Regions from separate parts of the Stenotrophomonas sp. FW305-C-20-S1 genome, predicted to be linked through region 2. Evidence: predicted binding sites of a transcription regulator. Region 2 holds the regulator's gene; each other region holds the start of a gene.
The links. The regulator FliA, encoded in region 2, starts transcription of late flagellar genes. The targets are predictions, from matches to a motif close to TAAAGTTTNNCNNNCNNNGGCCGATAA.

Region 1: the regulator FliA is predicted to act here: its motif matches at 6,650-6,676, upstream of AC3WTC_RS04555 (GGDEF domain-containing protein).
Region 3: the regulator FliA is predicted to act here: its motif matches at 7,206-7,232, upstream of AC3WTC_RS11540 (methyl-accepting chemotaxis protein).

The regions. Positions count from the first base shown of each region.
Region 1 covers NZ_JBYTEK010000005.1:99,259-108,974, reverse strand. Annotated here, with positions in the region: gene AC3WTC_RS04580 (sensor histidine kinase) at 74-1,453, opposite strand; gene AC3WTC_RS04575 (response regulator) at 1,450-2,121, opposite strand; gene AC3WTC_RS04570 (metallophosphoesterase) at 2,253-3,377, opposite strand; gene AC3WTC_RS04565 (winged helix-turn-helix transcriptional regulator) at 3,452-3,901, opposite strand; gene AC3WTC_RS04560 (MFS transporter) at 3,978-5,162, shown strand; gene AC3WTC_RS04555 (GGDEF domain-containing protein) at 5,203-6,618, opposite strand; gene AC3WTC_RS04550 (TonB-dependent siderophore receptor) at 6,906-9,152, shown strand; gene AC3WTC_RS04545 (cation diffusion facilitator family transporter) at 9,294-9,716, shown strand, end outside.
Region 2 covers NZ_JBYTEK010000006.1:134,448-144,163, reverse strand. Annotated here, with positions in the region: gene AC3WTC_RS05190 (putative bifunctional diguanylate cyclase/phosphodiesterase) at 1-1,277, shown strand, start outside; gene flhB (flagellar biosynthesis protein FlhB) at 1,444-2,574, shown strand; gene flhA (flagellar biosynthesis protein FlhA) at 2,571-4,673, shown strand; gene flhF (flagellar biosynthesis GTPase FlhF) at 4,819-6,444, shown strand; gene AC3WTC_RS05170 (MinD/ParA family ATP-binding protein) at 6,431-7,318, shown strand; gene AC3WTC_RS05165 (RNA polymerase sigma factor FliA) at 7,315-8,058, shown strand; gene cheY (chemotaxis response regulator CheY) at 8,078-8,470, shown strand; gene AC3WTC_RS05155 (protein phosphatase CheZ) at 8,470-9,075, shown strand; gene AC3WTC_RS05150 (chemotaxis protein CheA) at 9,078-9,716, shown strand, end outside.
Region 3 covers NZ_JBYTEK010000018.1:46,512-56,227, reverse strand. Annotated here, with positions in the region: gene AC3WTC_RS11585 (PA2169 family four-helix-bundle protein) at 1-151, shown strand, start outside; gene AC3WTC_RS11580 (MFS transporter) at 236-1,702, opposite strand; gene AC3WTC_RS11575 (LysR substrate-binding domain-containing protein) at 1,812-2,717, shown strand; gene cml (CmlA/FloR family chloramphenicol efflux MFS transporter) at 2,934-4,115, shown strand; gene AC3WTC_RS11565 (SLOG cluster 4 domain-containing protein) at 4,152-4,775, shown strand; gene AC3WTC_RS11560 (hypothetical protein) at 4,859-5,059, shown strand; gene AC3WTC_RS11555 (VOC family protein) at 5,159-5,509, shown strand; gene AC3WTC_RS11550 (KGG domain-containing protein) at 5,613-5,909, opposite strand; gene AC3WTC_RS11545 (NAD-dependent epimerase/dehydratase family protein) at 6,239-7,132, shown strand; gene AC3WTC_RS11540 (methyl-accepting chemotaxis protein) at 7,355-9,716, shown strand, end outside.

The DNA of each region.
Region 1 (9,716 bases), on a different contig from region 2:
GCTCCAGCGCGGCAGTCGGGAAGGTCAGCATCGCAAGCGCGATTTTCGGCAACCTTTCAGCGGTTCGTCTGGATCAAGGGCCCTTCAGCAACGGTATGGTGATGGACACCTTCAGGCCACCGCCGGGACGGTTGAGGTAGCCCAGGCGTCCGCCCAGGTGCTCGACGGCCTCATGGGCGATGGCCAGGCCCAGGCCGGTGCCGCTGGCGGCAGTGCCGGGCGCGCGGAAGAAGCGCTCCCCCAGTCGCGACATCACGTCCTCGGGCACGCCTGGGCCATTGTCTTCGACGTACAGCTCGACATCGTTGTCGTCCAGGGCCTGCACGCCGACGGTGACGGTCGCATCCGCGCCGGCGTAGCGCAGGGCGTTGTCGATAAGATTGTCCAGCGCCTCGTGCAGCAGTGCGCCGTTGCCCAGTATCCGCACCGGCTGCTGCGGACCCAGGTAGCCCAGGTCGATGCCATCGCGGATCGCTTCGGGCACGCGCATGCCCACCCATTGCGGCACCAGCTCGGACACATCCAGCGCCTCCACCGTCTCCGGCACGGTCTGTGCCCGGCTCAACGCCAGCAGCTGGGTGCTGACGCGTGCAGTGCGCTGGTTGAGCCGGCGGATGTTCTGCAGCGCTTCGCGCACGGTCTCTGGATCGCTGTGGGCCAGTGCCTGGTCCACGTGCAGTGCCATGCCCGCCAGCGGCGAGCGCAACTGGTGGGCGGCGTCGGCAATGAAGCGGTTCTGCAGCGTGATCATTTCCGCCTGCCGCGCGAACAGACCATCGATGGTGCTGATCAGGGGCTGGATTTCCTCGGGCACGTCCGCGTCGGAAATCGGTGCCAGCTCGCCGCGGCGCTGTGCCAGGCGCGAAGTCAGCGGGGTCAGGATACGCAGGCCGTGGGTGACGCCGAACCAGACCAGCGCGGCCATTCCCAGCGCCAGCATGGCCATCAGCGGAATGACGATCATCAGGATTTCGCGTGCGCGCTGGCGGCGGTCGGCCATGCTTTCGGCCACGGTCACCGCCAGCTGGTCCAGCGGATCGTTCATCGCCTGCGTGCAGACCGTCGACATGCGCACCTGCTGGCCGTTCAATTCACCCTCGTACAGCGCCGGGTGGATGCCGCTGCAGTCCTGCGAGGGCGCATAGGCGCTGAAATCCGCATTGCCGGCGATGGTGCCCAGGCGGCTGCTGTCGACGTTGAAGTAGCGATGACCGTCGGGGTCGTACTCGATCAGAAAACGTGCCTGCGGAGACAGGTCGCTGCTGACCGGCATCGTGCTGAGCATCTGTGCGAACGACACGGTGTCGTCGGTCAGGTTGCGGTCGTGGATGCGGTTGGAGTAGTCCAGCGCTATGTAGTAGGCCAGCAGCGTGTTGAAGGTCAGCAGGCCCAGCATCGGCAGCGCCAGGAAGGCGAGCAGGCGCCGGCGCAGGCTGGGCGGTCCGCTGATCACGCGCTGGCGTCTTCCAGCATGTAGCCCAGCCCACGCACCGTGCGGATGCCCATGCCGCCCGGTTGCAGCTTGCGGCGCAGGCGGTGCAGGGCGATGTCCAGGCCATTGTCGGTCAGGTCCTGGCCCCAGTCGCACAGGGCCTCTACCAGCTGCGCACGCGAGACGATGCGCTCGGCGCGCACCGCCAGGGCGGACAGCAGGCCGAATTCGCGCGCAGTCAGTTCCAGTGTCTGCTCGTCTATCCATACGCGGTGGCCGGTCAGGTCCAGGCGCAGCCGGCCGATGCGCAGGTCGGGGTTGCCGTTGCTGGTGACTCGGCGCAGCTGTGCACGCACGCGTGCTTCGAATTCGTCCAGCGCAAAGGGCTTGACCAGGTAGTCGTCGGCTCCCAGGTCGAGCACGCGCACGCGCTCGGCCAGGCCATCGCGTGCGGTGACCACCAGCACGGCCAGGCCATCGCCGCGCTGGCGCAACCGCTGCAGCACGTCGCGGCCATCCAGCTGGGGCAGGCCCAGGTCCAGCACCAGCAGCGCGTACTGGGTGGAGTTCAGGGCTGCATCGGCATGCGCGCCGTTGTCCACGTGGTCGACCACGTGGCCCTGCCGGCGCATCGAGGCGCACAGGCCAGAGGCGATGTCCGGGTCGTCTTCTGCGATGAGTACGCGCATGCGCGGGGCTCCTGGGGGCGGATGGGCCGCCCGCTGGACAGGGCGGGCCTCTCGGCTGCCGAGGGTAGCGGCAAACGGGGCGGAGGTGGCGGGCGAGGGCGGCCTGCGCGCACCCGGCGCTGGCCCTTCGTTCAGTCCTGCAGGCCAGGCTGGCCCTTGGCCAGCGGCACCCGCGATCCGTCCAGCAGGCCGCGGCTGAGCTTGCCGTCCTCGATGAACAGCAGTTCGCCGTTCTCGCCATTCTTGATGCTGCTGTCGATGGCAATCACGCGGCCGTCGTGGAAGCTGCTGACGTGTGGCATCGAGGTGTGGCCGACCACGATGCGCTTGAGCTGGAGACGGTCGAGCACCGCCTGTACGCCCTGGCTGTCCAGGCGCCCGTCGAAGTAGCCGCGGTACCAGATCGGGCTGGTCTTGCCGTCGTACAACGGTGCGGTGGCGGGGGCTGCCTTCACCTCGGCCTTGGGAATGCCCAGCGAGGCCTGGTAGGCGGCATTGGTGTGGGCCGGGTCCAATGCCATCTGCACCGCTTCGGGCGAGATGCCGCCATGCAGGAACAGGGTATCGCCGATCTGCAGCAGCACCGGCCGCGTGCGCAGCCACTGGCCGATCACCGAGTCGGCAGCATACAGCTGCGGGTAGCTGCGACCGAGCAGCTGCGCGCTGCGCAGGTACTTCGGATTGACGTAACGCAGGTCGTCGTACAGCACCATGGTCTCGTGGTTGCCGAGCACGAAATGCACCGCGCCACCGGCGGCGGCCGCCTGCTGCTGCAGGCCATACAGCAGCCAGAACGCTTCGGTCACCTGCGGGCCGCGATCGAACACGTCGCCGGCGATCACCAGCGTATCCGTGCCCAGTGCCCAACGGTCCTGCGTGTCGATCACCCGGTTGGCGCGCAGCAGGCGGACCAGCAGCGCGTACTGGCCGTGGATGTCGGACACGGCGACGATGCGCGGCACGGCCGGCAGTACCGATGCCGACGGCGCGTTCGGCGGCAGCACATGCACCGCATGCGGGTAGCCGCAGCGCGCGGCAACCTCCGTGCCATCGGTGCCGGCCTGCACGCTGTGGGTTTCCACCTGGTCCTGGCAGATCCACTGCGCTTTCAGCTGCGCGCCCTCACGGAACAGGTAAGGGCCGTCGCTGTCCACGTGCTCTGCAGGTGCTGCCACGTCGCGGGCAGAGGCCGGTGGTGCGGCCAGCAGCAGGACGAGTGGCAGCAGGATCGACAGGGTTCGGGCGTGGTTCGGCATCGGCGGCATCCAGCGGCAGGAGACGAGCGATGCTAACCGCCCACGGACGCCACCGGTGTGCGCGAACGGGCGGATCAGGCCCGGCCGCCTTCCCCCTTGAGCTTGCGCACGCGGGTATCGGCGGCGCGCACGGGCTGGCCGTCACGGCCATGGGGTTGCATGTAGGGCAGTGGCCGGCGACTGCTGGATTCGATCAGTTGCGAGTGCGCTTCGCCAGCAGCGAAGCAATGCCGTTCTCCCCATTGGCGCAGGGCCACCAGCAGCGGAAACAGGTCCTGGCCGGCCGCGGTCAGCACATAGTCGTGGTAGGCGCTGCCATCGGCGGCGGGCTGCTGCACCAGCAGCCCCGCCTCGACCAGGCGCCGCAGGCGGTCGCTGAGGATGTTGCGCGCCGCGCCCAGGCTGCGCTGGAAATCGCCAAAGCGACTGACGCCATCGAAGGCATCGCGGATGACCAGCAATGCCCAGCGGTCGCCGAGCAGATCGGCGCTGCGGGCCACGGGGCAGGGGCTGTTGGCGTGCATGGCGGACTCCCTCGATTGTGGTTGCAGTTTAAAACCAGTGGCGCTACCGTGCACCTGGTTTCAAAATGCAACCACAATGATGATGCCTTCGCTTCCCCGCCCCGTGTTGGGCCTGCTCGCCATTGCTGCCGGTGCCAGCGTGGCCAATGTCTATTTCGCGCAGCCGCTGCTGGAGCGCCTGGCCCACGATTTCGCCCTGGATGCCGCCGTGGCCGGTGCAGTGCTGGCTGCCACCCAGGCCGGCAGCGTGCTGGCCCTGCTCGCGCTGCTGCCGTTGGCCGACCGTGGCGACCGCCGTCGACTGCTGCGGGTGCAACTGCTGGCGCTGGTGGTGGCGCTGCTATGGCTGGCCGCCGCCCGCAGTACCGCGTGGTTGCTGTCGGGCATGCTGCTGGCGGGTCTGCTGGGTACCGCGCTCACCCAGGGACTGATCGCCTACGCCGCCAACCTCGCTGCACCGGAGCAACGCGGGCGGGTGGTCGGCATGGTCCAGGGCGGCGTGTTCATCGGCCTGCTGTCGGCACGCGTGGTCTCAGGTGCGGTAGCCGCCGTAGCGGGATGGCGCGCGGTGTACCTGCTGTCGGCATTGCTGATGGCGGCGCTGGCACTGCTGCTGTGGCGGCGCCTGCCGCACGTGCCGGTGCCCGCAATGCCGCCGTCGTGGCGCAACCTGCTGCGTTCGATGGCCGATATGCTGCGGCAGGATCGCGCGCTGCGCGAACGCGGGCCGCTGGCATTGTTCCTGTTTGCCGGTCTCAACGTGTTCTGGGCCGCGGTGCCACTGCCGTTGTCGGCGCCGCCGTTGAACTGGTCGACCGCCGCCATCGGCGCGCTGGGCCTGGCCGGCATCATCGGCGCACTACTGGCAGCGCGGGTCGGGCACTGGATGGATCGTGGCCTTGCCCACCGGGTGAGCTTGGGGGCACTGCTGCTGATGCTGGTCGCCTGGGTGCCGTTGCTGGGCCTGCCGTACTCGCTGGCCCTGTTGCTGCTGGGCGTAGTGGTGCTGGATCTGGGCGGGCAGGCGTTGCATGTGTCCAACCAGGCCCTGCTGCTGCGTGCACCGGCCGAACAGCATGGACGCCTGGTGGCGCTGTACATGCTGTTCTATGCCGTGGGCAGCGGTGTGGGGGCTGCGGCAGGCACCTGGACGCAGGCGCGCCATGGGTGGCCGGCGGTGTGCGCGCTGGGCGCGGGCATCGCGCTGCTGGCACTGACGTGGTGGGCGACGTGGCGCATACCGCGCAAGGACGCTGCGTAGCGTCGAGACCGCCCGGCGCCACGTCACGCGCGCTGCAGGCTCAACGTTGCAGCGCGCGTCGTCCCGGAGCTTCCGGCAGTGCGTCGTCGGCCACCACCACCCGGTTGCGGCCCTGTCGCTTGGCGGCATACATCGCCGCGTCGGCGCGCGCCATCAGCCGCTCGTAATCGGGATGCCCATCGTGTCCGGCCACGCCGATGCTCGCGGTCAGCGCCAGCGTCTGTCCGTTGGGCAGGGTGATCGGCGACTGCGCGATCTGCCGGCGCAGGCTTTCGGCGATCACCTCCGCCTGTGACTCGCTTGCCGCCACCAGCACCACCACGAACTCCTCGCCGCCGTAGCGGAACAGGTAGTCGCTGCCTCGGGTCTGCTGGCCGAGCAGGGCTGCGACGTGCTGCAGCGCGCGGTCGCCGGCGTCATGACCGTGGCCATCGTTGATCGCCTTGAAATGGTCCAGGTCCAGCAGCAACAACGAGAACGGCGTGTGGTTGCGCGTGGACAACTCGATCTCACGGCGCAGCACGGTCGGCAGGAAGCGCCGGTTGAGCAGGTTGGTCAAGGCATCGCTGCCCGCATCCAGTTCACCGATGCGTTCGAACAACAGGGTCATCAGGTTGCGGATGGTGGCCAGGTCTTCGCGGATCATCGGCAGGGCGGTCAGCCGCCGTGCCGGATCTTCATCGGTGGCGCGCTGCAGGCGGCTGTCGATGCGGGCCATCAGCTGGCCCACCTGCTGCGTCTCGCTGCTTTCGCCGAAGCTGGGAATGCCCTTGTGGGTGAACCACAGGCCGAATTCCGAGCTCGCCAGACTGGCGTTGTCGGCACCGGTCGCATGGCCGGCGAGGGTGTACAGCAGGCTGTTTTCCCAATCCAGCAGCAGGGCGCGCTGGCGCTCGCGCTCGGTGCTGACGTTCTGCACCAGCGAGAACAGCCGGTACGCCGCATCGGTGCGCGAAGAGCGCTCACGGGCGTGCGTATAGGCCAGCGTCATGCCTTCCATGGCGATGTCCATGATCGCGCTGAGGCAAACGATGGCGGCGAAGGCGGTGTCGTTGTCAGCGGCATCGGCGCGCAGGCGGATGAACAGCTCGTGCTTGAGTACGCGCGCACCGCGGGCCACCAGGTCCACCGGAATACCGACCCGTGCGTGCACATCGCCGATCACCCGTTGTACGGCGACGGTAGCGGCAATGCCATCCGCATCGGTGGTCAGCAGCTGGGCCAGCCAACGCTGCATCGCTGGTTGCAGGCGCTGCTTGACCTGGTCGTGGGACAGGAAGCGGCGCGCACGCGTGTCCTGCAGCAGCACTTCGTAGAAGCGCTGCGCCAGCGTCGGCGGTGCATCGGCGGCCACGGCATGCAGCAGCGCGGCGGCGGCGGGGCCGGCCAGCAGCAGACACTGCTGCCAGGCCTGAGCCAGCGGTTGGCTGGCTTCGTCCAGTTGGGGTGTATCCACGTCGATCTCTAACGGCGCACAACAGACCACGGTATCGGCCGCAGCTGTCGACGGTTGATGGCAGGGAAGCCGGCCAGTTTAAGCGCCATGCAGGCCGAAAAACGCGGATGAAGCACATGCCGGCCGATGCCGCAATGCGTTGACGCATTTGAGAATCACTCGCATTTATGAAAAAATGACGGCAGGAACCGGCATGCGGGCATCCCGCAGTGATCGTTCCGCCTCCCCCGTCGCCGCCTCGTGCCCTATGCCAGAGGCTTCCGTTGCCCTGCCAGAAGGTTCAGAACATGCCTGCAAACACTCTTTCACCGCGCCCGCTGGCGCTCGCCGTCGCTGCACTGCTGGCCACCGCTGCCGTCACCGCCCATGCGGAAACCGATGCCACCGATATCGACACCGTGCATGTCACTGCCTCGCAGATCGCGCGGCAGGCGCTGGGCACCTCCACCATCACCGCCGAGGACATCGCCAAGCGGCCGCCGGTCAACGACATCGCCGAACTGCTGCGGACGATGCCCGGCGTCAATCTGACCGGCAACAGTGCATCGGGCCAGTACGGCAACAACCGGCAGATCGATCTGCGCGGCATGGGGCCGGAAAACACCCTGATCCTGATCGACGGCAAGCGCGTGGGTGCACGCGACGCGGTGCGCATGGGCCGCAGTGGCGAGCGCAACACGCGCGGCGACACCAACTGGGTGCCGGCGGAAATGATCGAACGCATCGAAGTGCTGCGTGGCCCGGCAGCGGCACGCTATGGCTCGGGTGCCTCCGGTGGCGTGGTCAACATCATCACCAAGCGCCCGACCGGCGACCTGACCGGTGCGGTTGACCTGTACGGCCTGGTGCCCGAACACAGTGCCGAGGGCGGCAGCGAGCGCCTCGGCCTGCAGCTGAGCGGGCCGATGACCGACACGCTGTCGTTCCGGTTGTACGGCAACCTCAACAAGACCGATGCCGATTCGCTGGATCTCAATCGCGACTTCGCCACCGGCGCCAATGCGGTACCGCCGGCGGGCCGCGAAGGCGTCAAGAACCGCGACGTCAACGCGCTGCTGCGTTGGGACGTGACCGCCAACCAGGTGGTCGAATTCGAGGCCGGCACCAGCCGCCAGGGCAACATCTATGCCGGCGATCGTGCGGTCAGTACCACTGGTACCTCCACCGGTGTCGACCTGGCCGCGCTGGCCGAGCAGCAGGCCGAGACCAACCGCATGTATCGCACCACCGGCGCGATCACCCATCGCGGACGCTGGGGCGATGTCAGCTCGCGGCTGACGGCAGCGGTGGAAGGGGTGAACAATTCGCGCATCAACGAAGGCCTGGCCGGCGGCCCGGAAGGCAGCTTCAATGGCGCCGACTGGTCGACCTCGCGCCTGCGCAACTACCAGCTTGACGGCGAGGTCAGCTTCCCGACCACTCTCGGCGGTGCCGAGAACGTGTGGACGCTGGGCTTCGAGTACCTCGACAGCCGACTGACCGATCCCTATTCGATGAGCCAGTCCAGCAGCAGCGGTGGCGGCATTCCGGGTCTTTCGGCCGATCGTGCACGCGGCAAGTCCGATGCACAGACCACCGCCGTCTACGTGGAAGACAACATCTACCTCGGTGAGCGCTGGATCGTGACCCCGGGCCTGCGTTTCGACCATCACAGCCAGTTCGGCAACAACACCAGTCCGAGCCTCAACGCGCAGTTCCGGCTCAACAGTGACTGGGTGGTCAAGGGCGGCATCGCACGCGCCTTCAAGGCGCCGAACCTGTACCAGTCCAACCCGGACTATCTGTATTACACCCGTGGCAACGGCTGCCCGAACGCGTCGCCGAGCCTGGGCGCCGGCTGCTACATGCAGGGCAATGCGGATCTCAAGGCAGAGACCAGCCTGAACAAGGAACTGGGCGTGGAGTGGGCACCGCAGAGCGGCTGGCAGGCCTCGTTGACCTATTTCCACAATGACTACAAGGACAAGATCCAGGCCGGTTACACCCAGATCGGCCTGACGGCCGACCGCAAGGGCCGCATCTTCCGCTGGGAGAACGCACCCAAGGCCATCGTGCAGGGGCTCGAGGGTAACCTGGTGATCCCGCTGCTGGGCGAGCAGGGCGACCGCCTGAAGTGGAGCAACAACTTCACCTACATGGTGGAGAACGAAAACAAGAGCACCGGCCAGCCGCTGTCGGTGATTCCCAAGTACACCGTCAACACCATGCTGGACTGGCAGGCCACCGAGCAGCTGTCGCTGCTGCTGACCGGCACCTTCTACGGCAAGCAGGAACCGGCCACGGCCAACATCAACAACGATCCGCGCTGCACCGCCAACTGCGATGCGTCCAACGTGCTGCAGACCCGCGGCGCGTACAACGTCTGGGGCGTGAGCGCGCGCTACAAGGTGACCGACACGGTCAGCGTGGGCTTCGGCGTCAACAACCTGGCCGACAAGCGCCTGTTCCGCGAGGCCAACAGCAGTGACGCCGGTGCGGCGACCTACAACGAGCCCGGCCGCGCGTACTGGGCCAGCCTGCGTTTCGGCTTCTGATCATCAGGCGGTGGTGCCGGCCGTTGGCCGGCACCCTCCCGCTTCGCGCCAGCCGTGCATGCCTGCAATGTTATAAACACCGTGATAGTTTCCCGACACCCGCCGGCGTAGCCTGACTCCCATCGCTAAGGAGCTGTTGCCATGGGTCACGACCACGATCACCTGCCATCCGAGATCCGCCACGAGAAACCTTTGTGGTGGGCGCTCGGCCTGACCTCCACCTTCCTTGTCGTGGAGGTGGTCGGTGCGTTCTGGACCAACAGTCTGGCACTGCTGTCCGATGCCGCGCACATGGCTACCGACACCCTGGCGCTGATGATCGCGCTGGTGGCCGTGCGGCTGAGCCGGCGCCCGCCGGACGCGCGCCGCACCTACGGTTATGCACGTCTTGAAGCACTGGGCGCGATGATCAACGGCGCAATGCTGTTCGTGGTTGCCGGCTACATCCTGTGGGAAGCCATCGGTCGCTTCCGCCAACCGCAGGAGATCGCCTCCACCGGCATGCTGGTGATTGCAGCGGTCGGCCTGGTGATCAACATGATCTCCATGCGCCTGCTGCAGGCC
Region 2 (9,716 bases):
GGCGCATCCTGCAGGCCCTGGCCGAGGCCGAACAGGGCGGCAGCCGCTTCGCGGTGATGTTCATGGATCTGGATGGCTTCAAGCAGGTCAACGATGCCTATGGCCACCAGGCCGGCGATGCGCTGCTGGTGGCCGTGGCAGAACGCACCCGCCAGCTGCTGCGGCCGCACGACATGCTGGCACGGCTGGGCGGCGACGAATTCGTGCTGGTGGTGCGCATCGAACAGGACGAGGACCTGCCGACCCTGGCCCGGCGCATCCTGCAGGCGGTGGGCAGCGGCCCGCTGCTGCCGGACCACGAGCTGCAGGTGAGCGCCAGCATCGGCATCGCGATCTGCCCCGACCATGCCGCCAGCGAACGCCAGCTGATGGCCTTCGCCGATGCCGCGATGTACCAGGCCAAGGAGTCGGGCCGCAATGCGTTCGTGCTGTTCGCCGACTGGATGAACGACAGCGCCGAGCAGCAGTTCCGCCTGCTGGCCGACCTGCGCCGCGCGATCGGCAGCGAGCAGCTGTTCCTGCATTACCAGCCGAAGATCCGCGTGGCTACGCAGAAGGTGGCTGGCGCCGAAGCGCTCATCCGCTGGCGTCATCCGGAACAGGGCCTGATTCCGCCGGACCGCTTCATCCGCCTGGCCGAGCGCAGTGGCGCGATCAACGAGATCGGCCGCTGGGCGCTGGACCAGGCCTGCCAGCAGCTGCGCCACTGGCACGATGCCGGCCATGAAAGCTGGACGATGTCGGTGAACCTGTCACCGGTGCAGTTCAGTTCGCCGCACCTGCTGCAGGACGTGCGCGAGGTGATCGAGCGCTACGCGATCGCCCCGCGCAACCTGGTGCTGGAGATCACCGAAAGTACGGTGATGCGCGATACCGATACCAGCCTGCGCCTGCTGCAGAGTTTCTCCGCCCTGGGCGTGGGCATCTCGATCGATGATTTCGGCACCGGCTACTCCAGCCTGCTGTACCTCAAGCGCCTGCCGGCCACCGAAATCAAGATCGACCACGCATTCGTGCGCGACCTGGAACACAGCGCCGAAGACGTGGTGATCGTGTCGGCCATCGTTGCGCTGGGCCATGCGCTGGACATGGACATCGTGGCCGAGGGCGTGGAGACCGCCGCGCAGCGCGCCTACCTGGAGCGCCTCGGCTGCGACTACCTGCAGGGCTTCCTGCTGGGCCGGCCAGTGGACGCGGCCCGCTTCATGCAGCTGCACGACCTGCCGCGGCCACGGGTGGAACTGGCGCAGGGCCCGCAGGACCGGCCCCCGGTGTAGCGCCGGGCCATGCCCGGCTGATGCAATGATCCAGGCTGCCCGCTCGCCGGGCATGGCCCGGCGCTACCGGCACCTGCTCCGGCAGGCGCCCACTTCAGTTGGCACATGCACCCGTAACGGAACGATTCTTGCACGCACCCCGGCATCCCCTGCTGCAGTGCCTGTGATGTCCGAGAACGAATCCGCCGGCGAAAAAACCGAACAACCGACAGAAAAACGCCTGCGCGACGCCCGCGAACAGGGCAACCTGCCGCGCTCGCGTGAACTGGGCACGGCCGCCGTGTTCGGCGCCGGGGTGATCGCGGTGATGGCCATGAGCGGCTCGATGGCCAGCGGCGCCAGCGCCTGGATGCGCCATGCGCTCAGCCCCGAACAGAGCCTGCGCCAGCACCCGAAGGCGCTGTTCGGCCACTTCGGCGACCTGCTGCTGCAGCTGATGTGGGTGATCGCCCCGCTGGTGCTGGTCTGCCTGCTGGCCAGTTTCCTGGCGCCGGTGGTGATGGGCGGCCTGCGCTGGTCGGCCAAGGCGATGATGCCCGACATCAACCGCATGAACCCGATGAGCGGGCTCAAGCGCCTGTACGGCCCCGAAGCCATCGCCGAGTTCATCAAGTCGCTGCTGCGGGTAGCCTTCGTCGGCGTCGCCGCCGGCATGGTGGTCTGGACCAGCTTCAACACCCTGCGCGGGCTGATCCACCAGCCGCTGGAAACGGCCATCGGCGACGGCCTGGGCTTCACCCTGCGGCTGCTGCTGGCCACCGCCGGGGCGATGCTGGTGCTGGCCGCCATCGACGCGCCGTACCAGCGCTGGAACTGGATGCGCAAGCTGAAGATGACCCGCGAGGAGCTGCGCCGGGAAATGAAGGAAAGCGAAGGCAGCCCGGAAGTGAAGGGCCGCATCCGCCAGCTGCAGCAGCAGATGGCCAACCGCCGGATGATGGAGGCGGTCCCCACTGCCGACGTGGTGGTGGTCAACCCCACCCACTACGCGGTGGCCCTGAAATACGAAGGCGGGGCCATGAACGCACCCACCGTGGTCGCCCTGGGCGTGGACGAAACCGCCCTGCGCATCCGTGAAGTGGCCGACGGCAACAAGGTCGCCATCGTCTCTGCCCCGCCTTTGGCACGCGCCTTGTATCGGGAAGGCCAACTCGGCAAGGAAATCCCCGTGAGACTGTATTCAGCCGTCGCCCAGGTCCTCTCTTACGTCTACCAGCTGCGCAGCTGGCGGACCGGCCCGATGCCGTCCACGCCGCACATCCAGGTTGATGAGTTCGGCAACGGGGGCCGTCCATGAGCGCCCAGGCATCCAGCTTCAGTACCCGCCGCGCGCTTGAAATGATCCGCCAGGGCCTTGGCGCGCCGCTGATCGTGCTGGCCCTGCTGGCCATGGTCGTGGTGCCGCTGGCCGCGCCGGTGCTCGATGCGCTGTTCACCTTCAACATCGCCATCTCGCTGATGGTGCTGCTGGCGGTGGTCTACGTGAAGCGCCCGCTGGACTTCACCATCTTCCCGATCGTGCTGCTGATCACCACCATGCTGCGGCTGGCGCTGAACGTGGCCTCCACCCGTGTGATCCTGCTCAACGGCCAGAACGGCCACGAAGCGGCCGGCAAGGTGATCGCCGCATTCGGTGAGTTCGTGATCGGCGGCAACTACGCTGTCGGCATCGTGGTGTTCGCGATCCTGACCATCATCAATTTCGTGGTCATCACCAAGGGCGCCGGCCGCGTCTCGGAAGTGACCGCGCGCTTCATCCTCGACGCCATGCCCGGCAAGCAGATGGCGATCGACGCCGACCTCAACGCCGGTTTGCTGACGCGCGAGGAAGCCAAGCTGCGCCGCGAGGAAGTACGCGAGGAAGCCGACTTCTACGGTGCGATGGACGGTGCCAGCAAGTTCATCCGCGGCGATGCGATCGCCGGCATCCTGATCCTGTTCATCAACATGCTGGGCGGCCTGGCCGTGGGCGTGCTGCAGCATGGCATGCCCTTCGGCGATGCCGCCGCCACCTACACCCTGCTGTCGATCGGTGACGGCCTGGTGGCGCAGCTGCCGGCGCTGCTGGTCTCCAGCGCGGTGGCGATGCTGGTTACCCGTGCCTCGCGCTCGCAGGACATGGCGCAGGCGATGACCGGCCAGGTGTTTGGCCAGTACCGTGCGCTGGCCATCACCGCCGGCATCCTCGGCGTGGTCGGCCTGGTGCCGGGCATGCCCAACGTCGCTTTCCTGACGCTGGCGGCCATCCTCGGCTTCATCGCCTGGAAGGTGTACCGCAAGGGCCTGGTGCCGGCGCAGGCCGACACCGCTGCAGGCGACGCCAACGCACTGAACGCGCTGGGCCGCCCCGCTGGCCCCGCACCCACCGCGGAACTGAGCTGGGACGAGCTGCGCCCGGTCGATCCGCTGGGCCTGGAAGTGGGCTATCGATTGATTTCGCTGGTGGACAGCAACCAGGGCGGCGAGCTGATGCCGCGCATCAAGGGCGTGCGCCGCAAGCTGACCCAGGACGTCGGCTTCCTGATTCCCTCGGTCCACATCCGCGACAACCTGGAACTGCCGGCCAACGGCTACCGGGTACTGGTGCATGGCGTGCCGGTGGCCACTGCCGAGATCCATCCCGACCGCGAACTGGCGCTGGACCCGGGCAGTGCCCTCGGTCCGCTGGAAGGCATCGCCGGCAAGGACCCGGCCTTCGGACTGGACGCGACCTGGATCCAGCCACACCAGCGCGCCCAGGCCGAAACCCTGGGCTATACCGTGGTCGACCCGGCCACGGTGGTGGCCACCCACCTTTCGCACCTGATCCGCGAGCACGCACCGGAACTGCTCGGCCACGAGGAAGTGCAGCACCTGCTGGCCAACCTGGCCAAGAGCGCGCCCAAGCTCGTCGAAGATCTGACGCCGAAGGCGCTGCCGCTGTCGGCGGTGGTGCGCGTGCTGCAGAACCTGCTGGTCGAGCGCATTCCGATCCGCCAGCTGCGCAAGATCGCCGAAGCACTGGTCGAACACGCCCCGCACAGCCAGGACCCGGCCACGCTGACCGCCGCCGTGCGCACCGCACTGGGCCGCTTCATCGTGCAGGAGATCGCCGGAATGTCGGCGGAGCTGCCGGTGTTCACCCTCAACCCGCAATTGGAACGTGTCTTGCAGGAGTCCACGCAGGGCAACGGCGCCGCGCTGGAACCCGGACTCGCTGAGCGACTGCACCAGAGCCTGGCCGAATGTGTCAGCAAGCAGGAAGCCCGCAACGAGCCCGCGGTGGTGCTGGTACCTGGCCCGGTGCGTGCCGCGCTGGCCCGCCTGGTCCGCCACAGCGTTCCGTCGCTGTCGGTCCTGGCCTACAGCGAGGTGCCGGAGGACAAGCGCCTGAAGCTGGTCGGAACGATCAGCTGACGCCGCCCTGCAACGCGCCAGAAAACAGACACCACTTTCAAACACCCGCAACAGACAGATTCCAAGGGGAACCCGAACCGTGCAGACCACCGACCATCCGCGTTCTCCGACCGCCACTCCGCCGACTTCGTCCCGTGACCACAGCATGAAAATCAAACGATTCGTCGCCGCCGACATGCGCTCGGCCATGAACCTGGTGCGCAAGGAACATGGTCCTGATGCCGTGATCCTGTCCAACCGCCGGATCGAGGAAGGCATCGAGATCGTGGCCGCCGCCAACTACGATGAGAGCGCCGTGCAGCGCGCCCTGGAAGCGTCGCGCCGCGACGTTGCACCGCCGCCCGCGCCGAAGCCGCGCAGCGCCGCCGACGCAGTGATCGCCGCAGTCACCCGCCGTCGCAGCGGCACCCCGGCACCGGAGCCGGTGGCCGCCACCACCTCGGCCGTCGCCGCCCTCGCCCGCGCCGCCGTCGGCGCTACCGGCCGCACCCTGGACAGCGCCGACGAGATCGTGCCGACGCGTGGCAGCACCGGCTTTGCCGCCACTCTGGCGCGCGCCGCCGTCAATGAATCGACGCTGCCGGAACAGATCTTCGCCCCGTTCGCCGACGCCATCGTGGCGCCCTCGCCCTCGCCTGCGGCAGCCGCGCCGGTGAACCGCGCCCGCTTCCAGATCGACCCGCCGCTGGAAGACAGCGCGCAGATGCCGGCAGTGACGCCGCCGCCGTTGCCGGCTGCCCTCGAGGCCGCCACGGCACCCGAAGACCAAGCCTCACACGCGCCGGTTGCCGTGCAGCCGACCGAGGCTGCACCGGCACCGATGCCGACGCTGGCGCCAGCACCTGCGCTGACCCTGATCGCCGATGACGCCGAGATCCGCCACCTGCGCCAGGAAGTGGCCGGCATGCGCCAGGTGATCGAGCGCGAGATGAACCGCTTCACCGACGAGCGCCTGCGCGGCAGCCCGGTGCGTGCCACCGCGCTGGACCTGATGGACGAGTACGGCTTCGATGCCGGCATCGCCCGCGACGTGGCCATGCAGATCCCGCTGGAAACCGAAGCGCATCGCGGCCGCGGCCTGATGCTGGGGCTGATCTCGCGCAAGCTGCCGATCGCCCCGGTCGATCCGATGGAGGAAGGCGGTGTGATCGCCCTGGTCGGCCCGACCGGCGCCGGCAAGACCACCACCATCGCCAAGCTGGCCTCGCGCTTCGCCGAAGCCCATGCCGCCCGCGACGTCGCCCTGGTCACCACCGATACGATGCGCATCGGCGCCCGCGAACAGCTGTACGGCTACGGCCGCCAGCTCGGCATCGCCGTGCACGAGGCCAACAGCGGCACCGACCTGGACCAGCTGCTGGAACGCCTGAAGGACTACAAGCTGGTGCTGATCGACACCGCCGGCCTGGGCCCGCGCGACCGTGCGCTGGCCGCCCAGCTGCAGTGGCTGCGCGCTGCCCGCCAGGTCCGCACCCTGCTGGTACTGCCGGCCAACACCAGCTTCGGCGACATGGACGAGGTGGTCCGCCGCTTCGGCGCGGCCAACCTGCAGGGCCTGGTGCTGAGCAAGCTGGACGAGACCGGCCGCTTCGGCAACGCCCTGTCGGTGGCGGTGGACCACAAGCTGCCGATCACCTGGGTGACCGATGGCCAGGACGTCCCGGACGACCTGCACCGGGCCAGTGCAGCCAATCTTGTACTTCGCCTTGAAGATTTGCGCCGCGCGGCCGATATGCCCTGCAACCCGGAGTTGAACCATGCCGTCGCGTGAGTACGCCAAGCTGACCACCACCTTCCCGCTGACGGCGACCCGCAGCGAGCCGCTCGGCCCTGTGCGCACGATTGCCGTGACCGGCGGCAAGGGCGGCGTCGGCAAGACCAACGTATCGGCCAACCTGGCCGTGGCGCTTGCGGGAATGGGCAAACGCACCCTGTTGCTGGACGCCGACCTGGGCCTGGCCAACATCGACGTGATCCTGGGCCTGAGCCCCACCAACACCCTGGCCGACCTGGTCGCTGGCCGCTGCAGCCTGGATGACGTGATCATCGAAGGCCCGAACGGCGTGCTGGTGGTACCGGCTGCGTCGGGCCGCCGGCACATGGCCGAGCTGGCCCCGGCCGAGCATGTCGGCCTGGTCAACGTGTTCTCCGAACTGGAGCGCGAGCTGGACATCATGGTGGTGGACACCGCCGCCGGCATCACCGATGGCGTGCTGACCTTCTGCCAGGCCGCGCAGGACACCGTGGTGGTGGTCTGTGATGAACCGGCCTCGATCACCGACGCCTATGCGCTGATCAAGGTGCTGTCACGCGAACGTGGCGTGGACCGCATCCAGGTGGTGGCCAACATGGTGCGCGACCCCAACGAAGGCCGCGTGCTGTACGAGAAGCTGACCCGCGTCTGCGAGAAATTCCTCGCCGATGTCTCGCTGAACTACCTCGGCTGCGTGCCGCAGGACGACTGGCTGCGCCTGTCGGTGCAGCGCCAGCAGCCGGTGGTGAAGGCCTATCCGTCCAGCCCGTCGGCACTGGCGATCACCGAGATCGCCCGCCGCACCGCCCGCTGGCAGGCACCGACCGAGCCGCGCGGTGGCGTCGAGTTCTTCCTCGAACGCATCATCAAGCAGCGCGGGGTGGCAGCATGAAAGGCGCCGCCCAGTACAGAGAGGTCCAGCGCACGGCGGCCAACGAGGTCATCGCCCAGCACTCGGACCTGGTGCGGCGCATCGCCCACCATCTGGCCGCACGCCTGCCGGCCAGCGTTGAGGTGGACGACCTGATCCAGGCCGGCATGATGGGCCTGATCGAAGCCTCGCGCAGCTACGACGCCGACCAGGGTGCCTCGTTCGAGACCTACGCCTCGATCCGCATCCGCGGTTCGATGATCGATGAGATCCGTCGTGGCGACTGGGTACCGCGTTCGGTGCACCGCCGTGCACGTGACGCTGCAGCCACCATCCGCCGCCTGGAGCAGAGCACCGGCCGCGCCGCCAGTGCCACCGAAGTGGCCGCCGCGATGGAGATGCCGCTGCCCGAGTACCTGCGCCTGATGGAGGACGCCTCGCGCGGCCAGGTACTGAGCCTGGAGTCGCGCATTGAAGACCAGGGCGAGCTGGACACCGTCGCCCAGGGCGGCCCGACCCCGCAGCAGGTGCTGGAGCGCGGTGAATTCGGCCGCGAGCTGGGCAATGCCATCGGCCACCTGCCCGAGCGCGAACAGCTGGTGCTGTCGCTCTACTACGAGCAGGAACTGAACCTGAAAGAGATCGGCGCAGTGCTCGGCGTGAGCGAGTCGCGGGTCTGCCAGATCCACGGCCAGGCGGTCCTGCGCCTGCGTGGCCGACTGAAGATTTTCGAGGCGGCCGACGCCGGCCTCGAGAGCTGATCAACAAAGGAACTCTGCTTTGAACAAGAACATGCGCATCCTGATCGTCGACGACTTCTCGACCATGCGTCGTATCGTCAAGAACCTGCTGGGCGATCTGGGCTTCACCAATACCGCCGAAGCCGAGGACGGGCATGCCGCGCTGTCGCTGCTGCAGAGCCAGCCGTTCGACTTCGTGGTCACCGACTGGAACATGCCGGTGATGACCGGCATCGAACTGCTCAAGGCCATCCGTGCCGATGCCAAGCTGAAGACCCTGCCGGTGCTGATGGTGACTGCCGAAGCCAAGCGCGAGCAGATCATCGAAGCGGCGCAGAACGGCGTGAACGGTTACATCATCAAGCCGTTCACCGCACAGACGCTGGAAGAGAAGCTCGGCAAGATCTTCGAACGCCTGGCGGCCAGCGCTTGATGGATACCACGGTCGACAAGAGCGCCCTCGCCCTGCGCCTGCAGGAAGCCCTGGATGCACTGGAATCCGGCGACGAGGCGGCATGGCGCCAGCGCATCGACGGCCTGGTCGCGCTGCGCACCCAGCCGATGATGAGCGGCCTTTCGCGGCTGGCCCGCGAGCTGGGCCAGGCGCTGGGCGAACTGCCGACCGTGCCCGATGAAGCCGGCGAGCTGGACGATGCCTGCGCGCGCCTGGACCACGTGGTGGCGATGACCGAACAGGCCACCCACCGCACCCTGGACCTGGCCGAAGAGTGCCGCAGCCTGACCGAACAGCTGCGCGCCGACGGCCTGCAGCCGGGCCAGGACCTGCAGCTCGACCGCATCCGCCACAACCTCACCGAGATCGCCCTGACCCAGAGCTACCAGGACCTGACCGGGCAGATCATCCGTCGCGTGGTGGGCATCGTCCGCCGCGTGCACGAAGGCTTCGGCGCGCTCGGTCTGCCGCCGGAACAGCATCGCACCGATCCGGAACTGGCTGGGCCGGCACTGAAGGGACTGGACCGCCATGCGGTCTCGCAGAACGACGCCGACGACCTGTTGTCGGATCTGGGGCTGTAACCATGGGCGCAGTAGCCGACGACATCACTGCCGATTTCATCATCGAGGCCCAGGAGATCCTGGATCGCCTCGGCGAACAGCTGGTGTCGCTGGAACAGGCACCGCAGGACAATGAACAGCTCAACGCGGTGTTCCGTGGCTACCACACGCTGAAGGGCGGCGCAGGTTTCCTCGGCATCACCGCAATGGTCGAGCTGTGCCACGCCGCCGAGGAAGCGCTGGGCGCCGCACGCGCCGGCCAGGCCGTCCTGCAGGCGCATCACTTCGATGCCGCCCAGCAGTCACTGGACTACCTGCAATCGATGCTTGACGCGGTGTCTTCGGGCACCGAGCCGGGCTTTGCCCCGCCCGAACTGGTCGCCCAGTTCGACGTGCATGGCGGCGGCGCTGCCGCGCCTGCGGCCGCGACGCCGGGTGCGGGCGGCGGCGACCTGATCACCGACGACGAATTCGAGGCCCTGCTCGACCAGCTGCATGGCGGCAAGGCGCCGACAACCGTGGCGGCGGCGAAGAAGGCCGACGACATGATCAGCGAGGACGAGTTCGAGGCATTGCTCGACCAGCTGCATGGCGGCGCCGCCCCGGGCAGCAACACCACCGCAGCGGCTGTTGCGGTACCGGCACCGCGATCGGCGCCCTCG
Region 3 (9,716 bases), on a different contig from region 2:
CGAGGATCGCCTGCTGGGCGCGTTCAAGGACGTCCTGAAGGACAACGACCTGCCGCCGGCGGTGCGCCAGGAAGTGACCCAGTGGCTGCCGGAAGTGCAGGAATGCCACTCGGTCATGCGCGACCGCAAGCATGCGATGAAGGCTGCCTGATCGCATCCGGCGATCGTCCCCCACATCGCCGCGACCAGGGCAGCCCAGTGCTGCCCTGGTCGTTTCTGCGTCTGCCATCTGCGATCAGGCGCGTGGCCTGAGCAGGGCAACGGCCAGGCTGGCCAGCGTCGCTGCTGCGGCGGCAGTCCACAGGGACGCGGCAAAGCCCTGGCTGTAGATCGCCCGCGCCAGATCAACCTGGGCTCCTCGGGTCAGTGCACCGGTGGCGATGGTGTCGGCCAGACGCATGACTTCATCTGCAGGAACGCGTGCTGAGAGTCCGGCGCGGATGCCGACGGTCAGGGCGCTGGAGAGGACCGTGAAGCCGAGCAGGATGCCGACGAAGCGCGTCGTCGCACTGATGCCCGAGGCCATGCCTGCGCGGTCGCGGGGCGCCGAACCGATGATCGCCTTGGATGTTTCGCCGTTGAGGATGCCACCGCCTGCGCCGATGATGACCATCGCCAGCAGCGCCACCGTCGGCTGGTTGTGCCATGCACCGATACCGGCCAGCGCATTGCCGGCGGCAGTGATGGACAGGCCGATGGCCAGCACCATCCCGCTCGACAATCGTCTGCCCAGGCGCCTGCCCACGCTGGGGAACAGCAGCATCGCCGCAGCGAACGGCAGCATGCCGGCGCCCGTGGCCAGCGCACTCAGGCCGACGCCGTTCTGCAGGTACTGCGGCAGCATCGAGGCCATCACCTGCGCGCTGACCGCGTAGCCGATCATGGCGATCAGGGCACCGACAAAGCGCGGGCTGGCAAGCAGCCGCAGGTCGACCATCGGATGCCGACGCGTGAGCTCGATGCAGGTGAACAGCGCGGCCATCGCGATGCCCAGGCCCAGGCCGGCCAGGGCCACCGCCGATGTCCATCCCTGCGCGAGTCCTTCCACGAGGAAGAACACGATGCCGAAGATCGCCACGCTGAAGGTGATGATGCCGGGCGGATCGAGCGGGCGTACCACCGTGTCGGCAGTGTCGGGAACCCAGCGGATCGCACCATAGGCCAGGAAGGCGAGGAAGGGCAGGATCGCGATGAACACCGAGCGCCATCCCCACAGCGAGGACAACAGCCCACCGATAAGCGGCGAGAGCACCATCATCATGCCCATTGCCGTGCCCCAGAAGGCCCAGGCATCGTCGCGTTGCTTGCCCTCGTGGAATTCGTGGCCGATCACCGACAGTGATGGGGCCAGCAGGAAAGCGGCACCCACGCCCTGCAACGCTCGGGCCACATACAGCGCACTGGCCGTGGGGGCCAGCGCGCAGGTCAGCGATGAGAGGGCGAACAGTGCGATGCCGATCAGCAGCACCCGCCTGCGGCCATGACGATCGGCGATGGCACCGGCGGGCAGAAGCAGCGAGGTGAAGGTCAGGATGTAGCAGCTGATCACCCATTCGATGTCGGCGAAGTCAGCCTGCAGATTCCGCGCGATGGCCGGCAGGGCGACGGCCACGGCGTTGGTTTCCAGCACCGTCATCGTGCAGCCGAGCGAGGCGATGATCAGGATCCAGTTGGGCGGTCTGCGGCGGGGGAAGAGAGACACCGGGCACTCGGGTGGGGAAGGAAGAAGGCCCATTCAAGCAACTTCGACTGTTTGTTTCATTGCCGGTGTTCTTCAAGTACGTTAGGCCAAAGCTAACGAGCCGGTGCGCATGGACCGTCGACATCTGCAGTACTACGTCGCACTGGCCGAGGAGCTGCATTTCGGGCGCGCCGCGCTGCGCCTGGGCATCGCCACGCCGACGCTGAGCGTTCAGATCCAGCAGATCGAGCGTCGCCTGGGCACCCCCTTGTTCGATCGCAGTAGGCGCGAGGTCACGCTGACCTCTGCCGGTGCGATCTTCCTGGCCGAAGCACGCAACGTGCTGCGCCAGTTCGAGCAGGCAGAGGCCGTGGGCCGCCGCGCTGGTCGCGGGGAAATCGGCAGGATCGAGATCGGCTACGTAGGTTCGGCGGTCCATGCCGGCGCGCTGCAGGAGCAGTTGCAGCGGTTCCGCAGCGCCTCGCCCGACGTGGAGCTGAAGGTCGGCGAATGGCCGATGGCCGACCTGCCGGACCTGCTGCTGGACGGTCGCATCGATGTGGTGTTCTGCCGGCTTCCGATGGAGGTGCCCGATGCGCTCGGTTCGCACATCCTGATCGAAGATCAGTTCTGCGTGGCGTTGCCGGCATCGCATGCGCTGGCCCACGCGGGGGTGCCGGTGCAGCCGGCGCTGCTGGCGAAGGAGGCGTTCATCATGCCGGAGCAGCCCGCCGGCACGCTGGAAGTCGCCCGCCGTGGCGGATTCGTGCCGGACATCCGCTCCCGTCCCGGTCATCTTGTCGCGGTGCTCGCGCAGGTCTCGGTGGGCGATGGCGCCGTGGCGATCGTGCCGTCGGTGCTGCAGCGGACGCTGCTGCTGCCAGGCGTGGTGTATCTGCCGATCGCCGGGCCGGTCATCGCCTCGACCATCGCTGCGCTGTACCGTGAACAGGAAACATCGCCAGCGGTCCGCCGGCTCATCGAGCAGGTGCGGCGTACCCCCTCCCGGCGCATCGACATGCTGCCCTTGCCCTGAAGCCCTGCCGGACGACGTTGCCGGGCTGCCCCGCAATGGCCTTGCTACACTGGCCGCACTCGATCTTCCACCGGATCATCAGATGAACGGGAACGGTCCGCAGACAGTCCGCTGAGCCGCAACAACGGTACGCACGTTGTTGCGGTGATCTTGTCCTGCGATTTCCACGCACTGGGTTGATCACCGCCGGATTCCCTCCTGAGCGGATGTTTCCCCATGTCTGATCGAAAAGCCCTTCGCTGGGCCCATTCCCTGCCGGGCGCCATCGTGTTGATGGCCCCCTTCGACCTCTTGGCCTCGCTGGCCATGGATATCTACCTGCCGGTCGTATCGGCCATGCCGCAGGCACTCGGCACGTCGCCCGCCCTCATCCAGTTGACGCTGAGCCTGTACATGCTCGTGCTGGGGCTGGGCCAGCTGATCTTCGGCCCGCTGTCGGACCGGATCGGGCGACGGCCGGTGCTGCTGATGGGCGCGCTGTTGTTCACGCTGGCGTCGTTCGCGCTGGCCGCGTGTAGCGATGGTGCGGCATTCCTTGCGTGGCGCGGCGTGCAGGCGATTGGGGCGTCGGCCGCACTGGTGGCCACCTTCGCCACGGTGCGCGACGTGTATGCCGACACGGCCGAGGGCGCCACGCTCTATGGCCTGTTCGCCTCGATGTTGGCGTTCGTGCCGGCGCTCGGTCCGATCCTCGGCGCATTGATCGCCTATACGCTGGGCTGGCGGGCTATTTTCATCGCGCTGGGTGTGCTGGGACTGCTGGCGGGTGCACGCGCATGCCGCGGCTGGCAGGAGACACGGCCACCGCAGCATGTCCACGCATCGCCAGCCTTCGCGCGCATCCTCGGCAATGCCGGCTTCTGGGTTCATGCATTGGGATTCAGTGCGGCGATGGGCACGTTCTTCGTGTTTTTCTCGATCGCCCCGCGGGTGCTGATGGGGAGGGCCGGCTATTCGGCGATGGGCTTCAGCCTGGCCTTCGCGACGGTGGCACTGGTGATGATCGTCACCTCGCGCTTCGCTGCTCGATTCATCGGGCGATGGGGCATTGGTGGCAGTTTCCAGCGTGGGCTGATGGTGATGATTGGCGGCGCGCTGGTCATGGCGATGACGGCGATGCTGCCGCCATCCTTTGCCAGTGTCGTGTTGCCGATGTGGCTGGTGGCCATCGGCATCGTGATGGTGGCTGCGGTGGCGGCCAACGGTGCGCTGCGCGATTTTGCCGATGCCTCCGGCACGGCAGTGGCGCTGTACTACGCCGTGCAGAGCCTGATCGTGGCAACGCTTGGCACGCTCGCGACGCTGCTGCTGCCGGGCGATACGGTCTGGCCGCTGGTGGCCTTTGGGCTGCTGCTGCCGTCGCTGAGCCTGGGTGGCCTGGTGATGCTGAGGCGGTGAACTGTGCAATCAGCATCAGAAAGACAAACTGCTGGCGTGATACGTTCCCGCGTCGGGCAATTGAACAGTGGCTGCCCGGATCGGTTCCGTCTCCATGCTGTCCTTCCGTTCGGTCACCCAGGTCGCTTCATGACACCAACCTCCCGCAAGTCCTTCCGCAAGCCCCAGATCGCCATCCTGGGGAGTGCCGATCCTGGCTCACCGGCGTTCGACCTCGCTGCACAGGCGGGCAGGTTCCTCGCCGAAAATGGAATCACCCTGGTCAGCGGCTGTGGCAGCCCAGCCACGCGGGTGGCAGCCGAGCATGCAGTCGCAGCTGGCGGCACGGTGCTGAGCGTGATTCCGGAAGGCAACATGCCCGCAGCAGACTGGCCGGCAACGGTGGTGGTGCCATGCGGCATGGGCGATGCCCGCAACCTGATCATGGCCTTGGCCGGCGATGCCTGCATTGTCATCGGCGGGCGCGCGGGCACGATTTCCGAAGTGTGTCTGGCCTGGCTGCACAAGCGGCCTTTGCTGCCGCTGGTGGGCGCGGGTGGCTGGTCGGAGGGGCTCCCGGGCAACCCTCCCGATGAGCGCGGGAACTCGCCGATACTGCCGTGGCATGACATCGCGGAGTTGCGCGCGCAGCTGCGTGATCTGCGATTGCTGGCAGGCTGAACCGGCGCCTTCACTTCCTATCCCGCACGCACGGCTACGGTGATGCAGCCTGGAATCACCAGGCCTATCAGGGAGTGATATCGATGCGAGCCATCAGGAAAGTGATCGTTGCTGCAGTGTTTGCACTTGCGTGTACCGGTTCGGTGGCGGTGGCCGGTCCGGTCCAGCCGTGCGACTTCCCGTGCTGGAAGGCCTACCAGGCCTGCGTTTCCGGCGGCGGCGATGCCATGGAGTGCCAGTTCGAATACGATCGCTGTGTCATGGACAGGTGCGGCGCCGTCTGAGGCCTGCATACCGTTCGCAATGGGGGGCCCGATCCAGGGGCCCCTTTTCACCTGGTCGCAGGCACGAAGTCCGCGGTCCTGATCGTCTGGAGCCGCAACATGGCCGTCAAACGTGTCGTCGCCAACATCGCCAGTGCCGATCCTGCGCAGGCGGCCGCGTTCTACGGCGACATCCTCGGCATGGACATCGTGATGGACCACGGCTGGATCGTCACCTACGGTGGGCAGGGCACTGCGCTGGCACAACTCAGCGTTGCCAGCGAAGGCGGATCGGGTACGCCGGTGCCGGATCTTTCGATCGAGGTGGATGATCTGGACGCCGTGCTCGAACGCCTGCGACACGCGGACATCGCGCTTGAATATGGCCCAGCCGAAGAGCCATGGGGTGTACGTCGCTTCTACGTGCGCGACCCGTTCGGGCGCCTGTTGAACATCCTCGCCCACACCTAGCCGGCTCGCGCCAGCTCAGCGGCGCTTTCCACTGTGCTGGCAGTGCTGAGTGCTGATCGACGTCGGCCGCACCGCCGGTACGCGGCGCAGTGACCGCAACACGTCAACGTTGTTGACCGCTGTCAGGTTTGTCGGGCATGTCCTGCTGTTGCTGTTGCTGGCGGCTGCTGGCGTGCCGCGCATGGCCGCCTTCACGGCCGATCGTGGCCATGTGTTGGCGGTCCTGGCTGATCGCTTCACCGCCTTTCCGGCCCGCCACCCGGGCCTCGGCCGGGCTGAACTGGTGCGCATTGCCGGATGCGTGGGCAGCACGTCCCCCTTTGGCTGCGATCGCGCGCTGTTTGTCTTCGTCCATCGAGGCAAAGCCCCGATTGCTGTTGCCATTGCGTGAGTTGGTCATTACCGGTCTCCGGTGTGAACATGGGGCGCTGCCATCAGTGACGGTCCCATGTTGCACAGTGCAGGCTAAAGACAGGTCGAAGTGGGCTGTACGAGGCTCACATGGCCTGCGCACGCGTTTGACAACCGGTTACCGTGCAGGAAGCGCCGGGCTCTGCAACCGGTCGTCACGGCAGTCACCCGTGGCGCCCTGGCAAGGGAGAGTCCGAGCGGTTGGCCGGAGGTGGATGGCATGCAGAATGTCATCGTCTGCTATCGCCGACGCCATCGTGCATGCCTAGAATCAAGCCATCCCGGTAGGTCCCGGGCGCTGTCGAGTGAATGGATTCAATGAAGATTCTGTTGACCGGAAGTTCCGGGCGGATAGGGCGGGCGATCTTCGGTGCGCTGGCCGCTGCCAATGAGGTGGTGGGGCTGGATCGCAGTCCGTTCGCCACCACGCGCGTCATTGCCGATGTCACCGATCGCCGGGCGCTGGAACGCGCCGTGCAGGGGGTCGACGCGGTGATCCATACCGCGGCCCTGCACGCCCCGCACGTGGGCCTGGTACCTGACGCGGTGTTCCAGCAGATCAACGTGGAGGCCACCGCGAACCTGCTGCAGCTGGCGCGCGAGGCCGGCGTGCAGCGCTTCGTGCTGACCAGTACCACGGCGTTGTACGGCCATGCCGTGGTGTCCGGCGGCTGCCGTTGGATCGACGAGGACACCGAGCCGCTGCCGCGCACGATCTACCACCGCACCAAGCTGCAGGCTGAGGCGGCTGCCGAAGCGGCGGCCAGTGCAACATTCACCGTGCGCGTGCTGCGGATGGCACGTTGCTTCCCCGAACCGCCTGACCGCATGGCGATGTTCCGCCTGCACCGTGGTATCGACGCGCGCGACGTGGCCAGCGCGCATGCCGCGCTGCTGCACGATGAAGGCGCGGCCTTCCAGCGTTACCTCGCCTGTGCACCGACGCCCTTCCGGCGCGAGGACTGCCTGCAGCTGGCCGCCGATCCGCGCCAGGTGCTGGCGCGCCGCGCACCGCAGCTGCTGGCCGAGTTCGAGCGCCGTGGCTGGCCACTGCCGCTCAGCATCGATCGGGTCTATGACAGCAGCCGGATGCGTGCAGCGCTGGGCTGGCAGCCACGTTTCGGTCCGGAGGACGTGCTTCAGCAGTACGCCGCGGGCAGCATCGAGGTCCTGCCCCGTGCGGAGTGGATCCGCGACCGCGTCGCCGAATAGCACAGGCGAGCAGCACAGGCCTGGGTCGACGGCCGCAGCTGAGCGGGTTCAGGTTTTGTGCGTGCGGCGAGCCTCAACCTCGCCCGGCCATGGCCGCTAACCCGGTGCGCGCCTTCCCGCGCCGGGTTCCGATCCGGCGGGCAGGCGGCCCGCGCGACGGATCGCGCATCTGCGCGGTGCCCTGGTGGCACCGGTCGACCTGAACTGCCTGCGGATCCTCCCATGTCTTCTTCCCGTTCCGTCGCTGCCCGTCGCCCCGGCAGCATCGCCCACAAGCTGATGCTGGGCACCGCGGTGATCGCGTTGCTGTGCTTCGGCGCGACCGCGTTCCTGATCTATCACCAGGCCAGTTCGGCGCTGGTGTCGTCCTCGCGGCAGACCATGGCCAGCGAAGCCCGTGCCGAGGCGCGGCAGGTGGCTGCCGACCTGGGCACGGCCTTTGCCAGCAACGATGCGATGGTGGAAACCGTGCTGGCCCAGCGTGCGCGCGGTGATGCCCCTGATCGCGCCAGCCTGGCCAATGTCATCGGCGAGCAGCTGCACGCGCACCCGGAATGGCTGGGCAAGAGCACCATGTGGGAGGCCAATGCCTTCGACGGCAAGGACGCCGAGTTCGTCAACAGCGAGGCGCACGACGCCACCGGCCGCTACATGAGCTACTGGGCCTGGCAGGACGGCAAGCCGCAGCAGTCGACGATGACCGACTACACCGAGACGCCCAGCGGCTCGGGCAACTGGTACATGGTGCCCAGCCGCGACAAGCTGCCGCTGGTCAGCGAACCGTATGCCTACGACATCGGCGGCAAGCAGGTGCTGATGAGCACGCTGAGCACGCCGATCGTCGAGAACGGCACCTTCCTCGGTGTCTTCACCGTCGACTTCTCGCTGGACGCGCTGCAGAAGCACCTGGCCACGCTGACGCCGATGGGCGCTGGCCGCGTCGAACTGCTGTCGCCGAAGGGCGTGGTGCTGGCCTCGGCCGACGCTGCCGAGATCGGCAAGCCGCGTACCGATGCCGCCACCCTCGGCATGCTGGCGCAGATCGCCGCCGACAAGACCTATGAAGCGTTCGAGCCCGACGCTGCCGGCAACGTCCGCCTGTACGTGCCGCTGCAGGTGGGTGACGCGCCGCAGCGTTTCGCGCTGGGTGTGGTGGTGCCGCATGCGGTGATCATCGCGCAGGCCCGCGAACTGCTGTGGATCATCCTGCTGGTGGGTGTGGTGGCTGCGCTGGTGCTCAGTGGCGGTGTCTACCTGCTGCTGCAGCGCCTGGCGGTGCGACCGCTGGCGCAGGCCGTGCGCATCGCCGGCGACGTGGCTGCGGGCAAGCTGGATACCGCCATGCCGGTGCTGGGCAACGACGAAGTGGGCCGCCTGCTGGACGCCATGCAGGGCATGCGTGGCCAGCTGCAGGCAGTGATGGCCGCACAGGCGGAGATGGCGCGCCGCCATGATGCCGGTGAAATCAGCTACCGCATGGATGCCTCGGTGTTCCCGGGCGAATATGGCCGCATGGTGGCCGACAGCAACCAGCTGGTGGCCGACAGCAATGCGGTCACCCAACGCCTGGTCGAGGTGATGCAGCGCTACGCGGTGGGTGACCTGAGCGTGGACATGGAGGCACTGCCGGGCGAAAAGGCGATATTCACCGCTGCCATGGCAACCACCAAGACCAACCTGGCGGCGATCAACGAGCAGATCCAGCAGCTGGCCGCTGCGGCGGCGGCAGGTGATTTCGCCGTGCGTGGCGATGCCCAGCGCTTCGAGCATGACTTCCGCCGCATGGTGGAAACGCTCAACACCATGATGCAGGTCAGCGACCAGAACCTGGCTGCGCTGTCGACGCTGCTGCGCGCCATCGCCGCCGGTGACCTGAGTACACGGATGGAGGGTGACTTCCACGGTGTGTTCGCGGTGATGCGCGACGATGCCAACAGCACCGTGCAGCAGTTGACCCAGATCGTCGGCCAGATCCAGCAGTCTGCGGCCAGCATCCGCCTGGCCGCAGGCGAGATCGCGTCGGGCAACAGCGACCTGTCACGCCGTACCGAGCAGCAGGCGGCCAACCTGGAAGAGACCGCCGCGTCGATGGAGGAACTGACCTCCACCGTGCGCCAGAACGCCGATCATGCCCTGCAGGCCAACAAGCTGGCGGCCTCGGCCGCAGGCGTTGCCAGCGAAGGCGGGCAGGTGGTCAGCCAGGTGGTGCAGACCATGGAGCAGATCGAGACCTCTTCGCAGCGCATCGCCGAGATCATCTCGGTGATCGACGGCATCGCTTTCCAGACCAACATCCTGGCCCTGAACGCAGCGGTGGAAGCGGCGCGCGCTGGTGAACAGGGCCGTGGCTTTGCGGTGGTCGCCAGCGAAGTGCGCGCGCTGGCACAGCGCTCGGCGGGCGCGGCCAAGGAGATCAAGGAGCTGATCGACGCTTCGGTCGGCCATGTCGGCGCCGGCGCGCAGCTGGTGCACGGTGCGGGCCGCACGATGCAGGAGATCGTCGGCCAGGTCGGTCGGGTCAACGAGATCATGGCCGAGATTTCGGCCGCCTCGCGCGAGCAGTCGGCCGGTATCGAGCAGGTCA